DNA from 2 places in the Brachybacterium sp. Marseille-Q7125 genome. Region 1 is predicted to be linked to the other one. Evidence: riboswitches for the same ligand, from Rfam matches in the RefSeq annotation. Region 1 holds a riboswitch; the other holds the start of a gene.

Region 1 (4,778 bases):
TCGAGGCCACCCCGGGTACCGCGCCCGCTGAGCTCGATGACCACGCGAAGATCGGCCTGCTGTACAGCATGTTCATGGACACCGCAGCGATCGAGGAGAAGGGCCTTGTGAGCCTCGAGGAGCTGCTGGAGACCTTCACCGCCGCGACGGATCTGCCGGCGCTTGTGCAGGCGATGGCTGCCCCGGATTCGGGCACCTCGGCGCTCCTGGCGTATGTGTGGACCGATGACGATGACTCCTCCCGCTACCAGGTGAAGCTGCACCAGGGCGGGCTGGGTTTGCCCGATGAGTCGTACTACCGCGAGGAGCGGTACGCCCAGATCCGCGACGCCTACGTGCAGCATCTGGAGAACCTCGCGCAGCTCGCGGCGCTGCCGGGGCGCGATGGCCTGCCGGAGGGTGATGCGGCGACGCTGGCGCGCACGGTGATGGATTTTGAGACCCGCCTGGCGGCCTGCCACGTGGATGTGGTCCGGGTGCGGGACCGCGAGAAGTCGCACAACCCGATGGATGCCGCCCAGCGCACGGAGCTGGCGCCGGCCTTCCCGTGGGACGCGTTCTTCACGGGCACCGGCGCTCCCGCCGCGGCCATCGAGGTGGTCTCCGTCAGCCAGCCGGAGTACGTCACGGCCGCGGCGCAGCTGCTGGCCGATGAGCAGCTGCCGGTGCTGCGCGCCTGGCTCATGCTGCACGCCGTCTCCTCCTACGCCCCGTATCTCACCGAGGCGCTGGTGGCGGAGGATTTCGCCTTCAGCGGGAAGGTGCTCTCCGGGGCGGAGGAGCTGCGGGAGCGGTGGAAGCGGGGCGTCGCCTTCGTCGAGGGCGTGGTCGGTTTCGCCGTCGGCCAGGAGTATGTGGCCGAGCACTTCCCGCCCGCGCATAAGGAGCGGATGGACGAGCTGGTGGAGGCGCTGCTGGCCGCCTACCGCGACTCCATCTCCAACCTGGAGTGGATGACTCCGGCAACGCGCGAGAAGGCGCTCGAGAAGCTCGAGAAGTTCACTCCGAAGGTGGGCTACCCGGAGAAGTGGCGCACCTACGAGAAGCTGACGGTGGTGCCGGGGGATCTGGTGGCCACGCTGCGATCCTCCCGCCGTTTCGAGGCGGAGTTCGAGTATGCGAAGGTGCTGGGCCCGGTCGATGAGACCGAATGGCATATGACCCCGCAGACGGTCAACGCCTACTACAACCCGGGGGCGAACGAGATCGTGTTCCCCGCGGCGATCCTGCAGCCGCCGTTCTTCGACGCCGAGGCCGATGACGCCGTGAACTTCGGGGGGATCGGCGCGGTGATCGGCCACGAAGTGGGGCACGGCTTCGATGACCAGGGCTCGAAGTTCGATGGTGACGGCACCCTGCGCTCCTGGTGGACGCCGGAGGATCGCGAGGCCTTCGAAACCCTCGCGGCGCGTCTGGTGGAGCAGTACTCGCAGCTGTCCCCCCGGGAGCTCGATGACAGCCATACCGTCAACGGCGCCCTGACCATCGGCGAGAACATCGGGGACCTGGGCGGGCTGTCCATCGCGGTGAAGGCCTATCTGGCCAGCCGCAGCGAGTCGGAGGTCCGCGAGGAGCTCGATGGGATGACGGGTCTGCAGCGCGTGTTCTGGTCCTGGGCCACGGTGTGGCGCGGGAAGAACCGTCCGCAGGAGGCGATCCGACGCCTGGCGATCGACCCGCACTCCCCCGCCGAGTTCCGCTGCAACACCGTGGCGAGCCATCTCGAGGAGTTCCACACGGCCTTCGGCGTCGTCCCAGGTGATGGCATGTACTGCGCCCCCGAGGACCGGGTGAGCATCTGGTGAGGCCTGAGACCCCGTTCTATGTGGGCACCACCCGCCCCTCCTCCGTGGGGTGGACGCGCATCGGCGTGACAATGCTCGCGGGAGTGGCGGTGGCGCTGCTGATGCTGCAGCGCGGGAACGCCCCGGCGGCGGTGGCGGGCATCGTGATCTTCGCGCTGCTGGCGCTGTGGACGTGGATGACTCAGCACACCCGCTTCATCGTCGACGGCCACGGGGTCACGGTGAGCCTGGGCGGGTTCTGGCCGCAGAAGCCCTGGCCGCTCGCGGATTTCCGCACCGTCCAGCTGCGGGACATTCCGCAGTCCCGCACCGGTGTGAGCGTGGGCGGCTACGGCTGGCGGCGCACCACCGTGATCACCCCGGAGCCGGAGGAGCTCGCCCCCGTCGGCTCCCGCAAGATCTTCACCCTGCGGGAGAACCGGGCGCGCTACCGGGCGCTCGTGACCCGGCCGGGGCTGATGGTGGAGATCATCGGGCATGAGGCTCCGCATTACCTCATCAGCCCCGAGGATCCGGTAGCGACGGCCGAGGCGGTGGACCAGGCGATCCGCGCCCGCCGCTAGAGGTAGACTGCCTGATCGTCATCCGCTGACAGGGGAGCACCATCGGGTGCTGAGAGTGCGCATCCGCGCAGACCCTCGAACCTGATCCGGTCAACACCGGCGTAGGGAGTCGGGAATTCCGCACAGCACAGAGTGTGCCGTGCGCCCCTTCCATGAGGAAGGAGACGAGATGACTGAGACGACCGAGACCACCGGCACATCCGCCACCACGGGGGGCCGACGGGCCGGCTCCTGGCGCACGATCGACCTGCTGGTCACCGTGCTGATCGGCGCCGCCTTCGGGGTCGCATTCCTGGGCTACGGCCAGCTGTACACCCTGATCGGCCCGCTCACCTCGGCGTTCAAGCCTGCCGAGGGCCTGCTGATGGGGATCTGGTTCCTGCCCGCGATGGTCGCGATGCTCCTGGTGCGCAAGCCCGGGGCGGCGCTGCTGGCGGAGATGATCGCCGCCGTGCTGTCGATGCTGCTCGGCTCCCAGTGGGGCTGGGGCACCGCGATGTCCGGCCTCGTGCAGGGCATGGGCGTGGAGCTCGCCTTCCTGCTGACCGCCTACCGCCGCTTCACCCTGCCGGTCGCGATGCTGGGCGGCGTGATCGCCGCGGCGGTGGAGTGGCTGTACGAGAAGTTCTCCTACTACCAGGACATGGCCTGGAGCGCCTCGTTCCTCATGCTCGCCATGTGCCTGATCTCCGGCGCTGTGCTGTGCGGCCTGCTGGGCTGGGCGGCGAGCCGTGCCCTGGTCGCCACCGGGGCGGTGGACACCCTCGCCGCCGGGCGGGAGCACTCGCGCGCCGCGGCGGTGTGAGCAGCCCGCACCCCACCACCGGCCTCGCCCTGCGGGTGGCGGGGCTCTCCTGGCGTCCGCTCACGCGGCAGGAGCCCACGATCGACGGGCTCGACCTGGAGATCCCCGCCGGGCAGAAGGTGCTGCTGACGGGCGCGAGCGGCAGCGGGAAGTCCACGGTGCTGCGGGCGCTGGCGGGTCTGCTGGATCCCGAGGACGGCGAGGGCCGGGGGCTGCCTGCCCCGCCGTCCCGGCCCGGCGAGCGCGGCCTGCTGCTGCAGAATCCCGCGCATGCGCTGGTCGCCGTGTCGATCACGCGGGATGTGGCGTTCGGGCCGGAGAACGCGGCGCTGCCTCGGCCGCAGATCCACGAGCGAGCCCGCGCCGCCCTTGCGGCGGCGCGGGTTCAGCTGGATCCGCGGCGCGCCCCGCTGGATTCGTCCGGTGGCCAGCAGCAGCGCATCGCTCTGGCCGGGTCGCTGGCGCTGGACCCGCAGGTGATGCTGCTGGATGAGCCGACGAGCATGCTCGATGCGGCGACGGCCCGCGAGGTGCGCGAGGCGGTCCTCGAGGCGGCCGAGGGCAGCACGCTGGTGCTCGCCGAACACCGCTTTGCTGACTGGGTTCCGCACATGGACCGGATGATCGTGCTCGGGGATCGAGCACGGATCCTCGCCGACGGGCCGCCCGACCAGGTGCTCGCCGAGCAGCGGGGCCTGCTCGAAGAGCTCGGCGTGCTCGCCGCTGATTCCGGCGCCTTGGATCGGACCGCCACCGCAGCATCGACAGCACAGTCTCACGCCGAGGGCACGTCCCAGTCGACCAGCACCGAGGTGGCGGCCCTGCATCAGGTGACGGTGCCGCAGCGAGGCCTGCTCACCCCGGTGGACCTCTCGGTTCCGGCCGGGAGCATCACGGCGCTCACCGGCCCGAGCGGTGCCGGGAAGACGACGGTGCTGCGCACCCTGCTTGGGGAGATGAGCCCAGGCACCGGCAGCGCGCATCGGCCGCCGCGTGAGCGCATCGCCGCGGTGCCGCAGGATCCCGCGCACTCCTTCGTCGCCTCGACGGTGCGCGAGGAGCTGCTGGCCTCCCCCTGGGCGGATGATGAGCAGCTCGCGCAGCACCTGCTGGAGCGAGCCGGCCTCGCACACCTGCAGGGGGCGCAGCCGCATCGTCTCTCCGGCGGGGAGCAGCGGCGTCTCGCGATCGCCGCGGCGCTCGCCCAGCAGCCGGATCTGCTGGTGCTCGATGAGCCGACGGTGGGCCTGGACGCCGCACGCCGCGCCGAGGTCGCCGCCCTGCTGCGGGAAGCCGCGGCGGAGGGCTGCGCAGTGCTGATCGCGACGCACGATGCGGAGATCATCGAACTCGCGGACCGCCATATCTCCCTGCCCGCCCCGGCGGCGGAGCCGCCGCTCACACTCCCCCGCCCGATCCCCGCGGATCACCTGAATCCCCTGACGCTCAGCCTGATCGGCATTCTCGCGCTGATCGGTTCCTTCGCAGTGCAGACCTGGCAGGGCGGGCTGCTGGCCCTCGCCCCGACGGTGCTGCTCGCGCCGCTCGCGGTCCGGACCCTGCGCGGCGGCGCGCTGCGGATGCTGCCGGTGCTGCTGTCTGCCG
Region 2 (4,778 bases), on a different contig from region 1:
CTCCGTGGTCCAGGCGGTGCGCGTGTTCTCCACCCGTAGCGGCTGGTCGCGGCAGATGAAGGAGCGATGCGCGTTCTTGATCATCGCGCCGGGCAGCAGGTGCGTCTCGCACAGGATCTGGAAGCCGTTGCAGATGCCCAGCACCGGCATGCCGCCCTTTGCGGCGTCGACCACCTTGTCCATCACGGGCGCGAAGCGGCTGATCGCGCCGGCGCGCAGGTAATCACCGTAGGAGAAGCCGCCGGGCAGCACCACGGCCTGGACGTCGCGCAGGTCATCATCGCCGTGCCACAGGGTCACGGCTTCCCCGCCCGCCAGACGCACGGCGCGCAGCGCATCGCGGTCATCCAGGGTGCCGGGGAAGGTCACCACGCCGATGCGCATCAGTTCTCCTCGACGTCGATCGCCACGACGTCCTCGATCACGGGGTTGGATAGCAGCGTGGTCGCGGCCTCGCGCAGCTGGGCGAGGACCTCGTCGGTCACCTTGCCGTCCACCTCGAGCTCGAACCGCTTGCCCTGCCGCACCGAGGAGATCCCCTCGAAGCCGAGCCGCGGCAGCGCGGCGGCGACCGCCTTGCCCTGCGGGTCGAGGATCTCGGGCTTCGGCATCACGTGGACCACGACGCGTGGCATGGGCACTCTCCTGAGAGCGAGGGGCCGCCGGGGCGGCGGGGGACGGGCTGCAGTCTCCGGCCGCGGGTGTGCGGCGCGGGAGGGGCCGATGGGACCGGCGCGGGCCGGTCAGCAGCGACCGCCTCATCGTACCGGGCGCACGGCCATGGGCTGCAGCCCGCGGGCCGACGGGGGTAGGTTCGAGATGCACCCGTCACGAGATGTGCGTGTCCTCTCAGATGCGCCTGTCCCTCAGATGCACCTGACGCTGCGTCGCACCCGTCACCGAGCGGCGCGCACGCCGTAGAGCTGGAGGCTCCGATGAAGATCCGTCACCTCGTCCATTCCTGCCTGCTCATCGAGATGGCGGGCCGACGTCTGCTCGTAGACCCCGGATCCTTCTCCGGCGAGGCCGTGCGGGCCCTGCCGCAGGAGGTCCTGGCCGGACTGGATGCAGTCCTCATCACGCATCAGCACCCCGATCACGTGGACCCCGAGCTGCTGGGGGACGTGCTCGCCGCAAGCCCCGACGCTGTCGTGCTCGCCGAACCGGAGGCCGCGGCCCAGCTGCTCAGTCAGGAGGAGGCCGACGGGGGTGCCCCGGCGTCCGGCACCGCCGCGGGGTCCGGCACCACCTCGGCCGACGGGTCGGCAGGTGCCGTGCCGCGGGAGCGGCTGGTGCCGCTTGCCGCCGGGGAGCGCCATGAGCTGTCGGCCGTAGGGGAGGAGGCGGCGCTTGAGATCCGCGCCGTCGGCGGCCGCCACGCGATCATCCACCCGGACATCCCGCGGGTGGGCAACACCGGCCTCGTGCTGAGCGCCGGGGACGGGCCGCGTCTGGGCATCACCGGTGACTCGCTCGAGCCCGTCGAGGAGTTCCACGGCATCGACGTGCTGGCCTTCGCCGTCACCGCGCCATGGTCGAAGATGTCCGAGACCATCGACTTCCTGCGCGCCGTGGGGCCGCGCCTGGCGCTGCCGGTGCACGATGCGGTGGCCAGCCCCGGCGGGCGAGCGATCTACCTGCGGCAGTCCACCGCCCTCGCCCCTGAGGGTACCGAGGTGAGGGACTGGCCCGGCGGCGAGCGTGTCGTCGAGGTGTGAGCGCCGGGCCGGGCCGGACGGGGAGCGTGTCGTCGAGGTGTGAACGCCGGGGCGGGAGCGCGAGATGCCCGGCTCAGCCGCGCAGCCCCGCTTGACACGTCCCCGTAGCTTCTCCGGCCCGGCCTCACACGCGGCTGCGGCTTCCCGCCCCCGCCTGACACGCCGCCCCGGCCTTGCCAGCGCCCTCTCGGCTCGTCCCCGGCTCAGTTCCCCGGCCCCGCTCAACACGCCGCCGCAGCTCGTCGAGTGCACCGATTCGTGGCAGGTTCGCCTCATATCGGTGCACTCGGCGGGCGTGTCGCGGGGGAAGGTGGCGATTTCGGCGGGCGTGTCGCGGGGAAGGTGACGACTTCGGCGGGCGTGTCGCGGGGAGGAGCGCGGGCACGCGCATGTGGCCGGGCCGACGACCGGACCGGGTGAGGACCGCAAGTGGGGACTGAGTCGCTTCTCGCGGTAGGGTCGATTGCGTGCACGGGAGTCCGGTGAACCGGGCTGAGAGGGCGTTGTGAACGCCGACCGTAGAACCTGATCCGGATCATGCCGGCGCAGGGAGCTCCTCGCGGCGATGGTCGTCGCGAGTCCGTGCCGCCGATCGAAAGGCACGGACCGTGACCAGCACGACTAGCCCTGCCACCTTCCCGACCGACCATGATGCCGCCACGCGCGCGGAACTCACCGCCACGCCGCTCGGCTTCGGCGTGGGTGCCCGCGTCACCGCCGCGGTCATGGCCGACGACTATTCCCGCATCCTGGTGGACGTGCTCAGCCGACTGGACACCACGGGGCTGACGCTCGAGACCGGTGATGTCTCCACCTACGCCGGCGGGCACGAAGCGAACCTCCAGCGCTGGCTCGTCGACCTGGCCGCGGATCTCGCGGCCACGGAGCACCACGCCTCCCTGCAGATCCTGCTGTCCCGCGGATGTCCCGGGGAAGTGGAGTGCGAGCTGCCCGGCGGAGCCGGTCCGCGCAGCGTCGACATGCCGCCGGTGCGACGCACCGGGCGCTGGGCATCGGCTGAATGGGCGCTGTACCCCCTCGCGGACCAGGCTCTCTCCGACGGTGAGGAGCCGGACCATATGCGCGACATCTACGCCGCGATCGATCATGCGAAGGAGCTGGGCACCTTCCGCGAATCGCAGCACTTCGTCACCCGCCTGGAAGGAGACGTGGGCGAGGTGATCGCGACGGCCCTGGCCGGCTGGGTCCTCGTCGGGCGCAGCGTCCAGCACGTCACCAGCCACCTCACGATCTCGCTGAACAGCCCCTCGCATGACCGACGCCGCACCGGGGAGACCGACCGATGAGCACCCCCGCCTCCTCCGCCACCCCGCACGCCGACGACCGCGCGCAGGGCCGGATCACACTGCGCGAGATCGTGCTGATCGTGGTCCTCGGCGTCGTCTTCGGCTTCCTGTACTGGGTATTCGTCCAGGCCTGGAACCTGCTCGCGATCGCGATGGGACCGGCCGGGGACCTCGCTCAGCATGTCCTGTCCGGCAGCTGGCTGCTGGTGGCACCGGTGGCGCTGGCGGTCCTGCGCCGCCCGGGCGTGGGCATCCTGGCGGAGATCCTCGCCGCTGTGGTCGAGGTCGTGTTCCTCGGCAGCCCGGTGGGGCCGATGCTGCTGATCTCCGCGACTCTGCAGGGCCTGGGCAGCGAGATACCCTTCGCGCTGACCGGATACCGACGCTTCACCTGGGGAGTCTTCGCCGCTTCCGGCGCGCTCGGCGCGGGTCTGGTGTTCTTCTGGACCGCGTTCCGGATGGGCTGGTACGGCCAGGACATCCTCGTGCTGCGCCTGGTGATGCAGGTGATCTCCGGGCTCGTGCTCGGCGGGCTGCTGGCCAAGGTGCTCGTGCGCGGCCTGGAGCGCACCGGGGTGGTCTCCGACTTCCCCGTCGGAGCCCGGTCGCCCGCGGATGCGACCCCGCGGCGTCGTGTCCACTGAGCCGTTCCCCGTCGGATCCCCGGCTCAGCGGGAGGCGGACCGTCTGATCGTCCGCGCCGAGGAGCTCGAGGTGGTCCTTCCTGACGGCCATGGCGTGGGGCCCTGGTCCGCTGAGATCCGCGCCGGCGAGCAGGTGCTCCTGCTGGGCCCCAGCGGCAGCGGGAAGTCGACGCTGCTGCGCACGCTGGCCGGTGCGATCCCCTCCCACCAGCGCGGATGGGTCAGGGGGACGGTGCAGGTGGACGGTATCGATCCCGTGTCCGGCGGCGTGCTCGCCGTCGCCGGGCGCGTGGGCTACCTCGGTCAGGATCCCTCCGCCGGGGTGTGTCTGCCGCGGGTGGATGAGGATGTGGCACTGCCGCTCGAGAACAGTGCGGTCGACGCTCGGTGCATCGGCCCGCGGGTCGAGGCCGCACTCGCCGCCGTGCACGGTGAGCAGCTCGCCGAGCGAGCTTCCTCGACCCTCTCGGGCGGGGAGCTGCAGCGCGTAGCGCTCGCTGCCGCCCAGGTCTCCGGCCCTTCGCTGCTGCTGCTCGACGAGCCCACTGCGATGCTGGACGCCCCCGCGATCCGGGCTGTGCGCAGCGCCGTCGAGACTGCTCTGGCCACGACCAGGCCGGCCATGATCCTCGTCGAGCACCGCCTCGATGAGTGGGCGGGGGAGCAGGGCCTGGAGGGGCTGCCCGGCCGGACCATCGCGCTAGACCGATCGGGCCACGTGATCGCCGACGGGCCGACGGGACAGGTGCTGGACGAGCACGCCGAGGCGCTGCGCGAGGCTGGATGCTGGCTGCCCCAGCAGTTCGAGCACGACCATGCCCGACCTTCCTCCGGACCGGCACCAGAGCCGCCCGCGAGCCCGGAGGATCCCGTGCTCACGATGCGCGACGCGACGCTGTCCCGCGGGGCGGTGCCCGTGCTGGAGAACGTGGACCTCGACGTGCATGCGGGTCGCGTCCTCGCCGTGGTGGGACGCAACGGCGCAGGGAAGTCCACGCTACTGGGAGCGCTGTCACGGTTGGATGCGCCCACGGCCGGACTGATCGAGGGCGGCGCCGCGGGGCTGGTCTTTCAGCGTCCCTCCGCGCAGTTCGTGGCCGACACCGTCC

The links. Region 1 has a riboswitch for thiamine pyrophosphate ahead of MU407_RS06910 (ECF transporter S component). Riboswitches for the same ligand answer to the same signal wherever they lie in the genome.
Positions count from the first base shown of each region.
Region 2: linked by a shared signal. The riboswitch ahead of MU407_RS14420 (Ykof family thiamine-binding protein) and the one ahead of MU407_RS06910 (ECF transporter S component) in region 1 are both predicted to bind thiamine pyrophosphate.

Region 1 is NZ_JALLAL010000020.1:34,691-39,468, reverse strand. Features, by position in the region: gene MU407_RS06920 (M13-type metalloendopeptidase) at 1-1,805, shown strand, start outside; gene MU407_RS06915 (hypothetical protein) at 1,802-2,368, shown strand; TPP riboswitch at 2,389-2,493, shown strand; gene MU407_RS06910 (ECF transporter S component) at 2,538-3,173, shown strand; gene MU407_RS06905 (ATP-binding cassette domain-containing protein) at 3,170-4,778, shown strand, end outside.
Region 2 is NZ_JALLAL010000001.1:11,123-15,900, forward strand. Features, by position in the region: gene purQ (phosphoribosylformylglycinamidine synthase subunit PurQ) at 1-384, opposite strand, end outside; gene purS (phosphoribosylformylglycinamidine synthase subunit PurS) at 384-635, opposite strand; gene MU407_RS00080 (MBL fold metallo-hydrolase) at 936-1,718, shown strand; TPP riboswitch at 2,180-2,287, shown strand; gene MU407_RS14420 (Ykof family thiamine-binding protein) at 2,327-3,025, shown strand; gene MU407_RS00090 (ECF transporter S component) at 3,022-3,669, shown strand; gene MU407_RS00095 (ATP-binding cassette domain-containing protein) at 3,659-4,778, shown strand, end outside.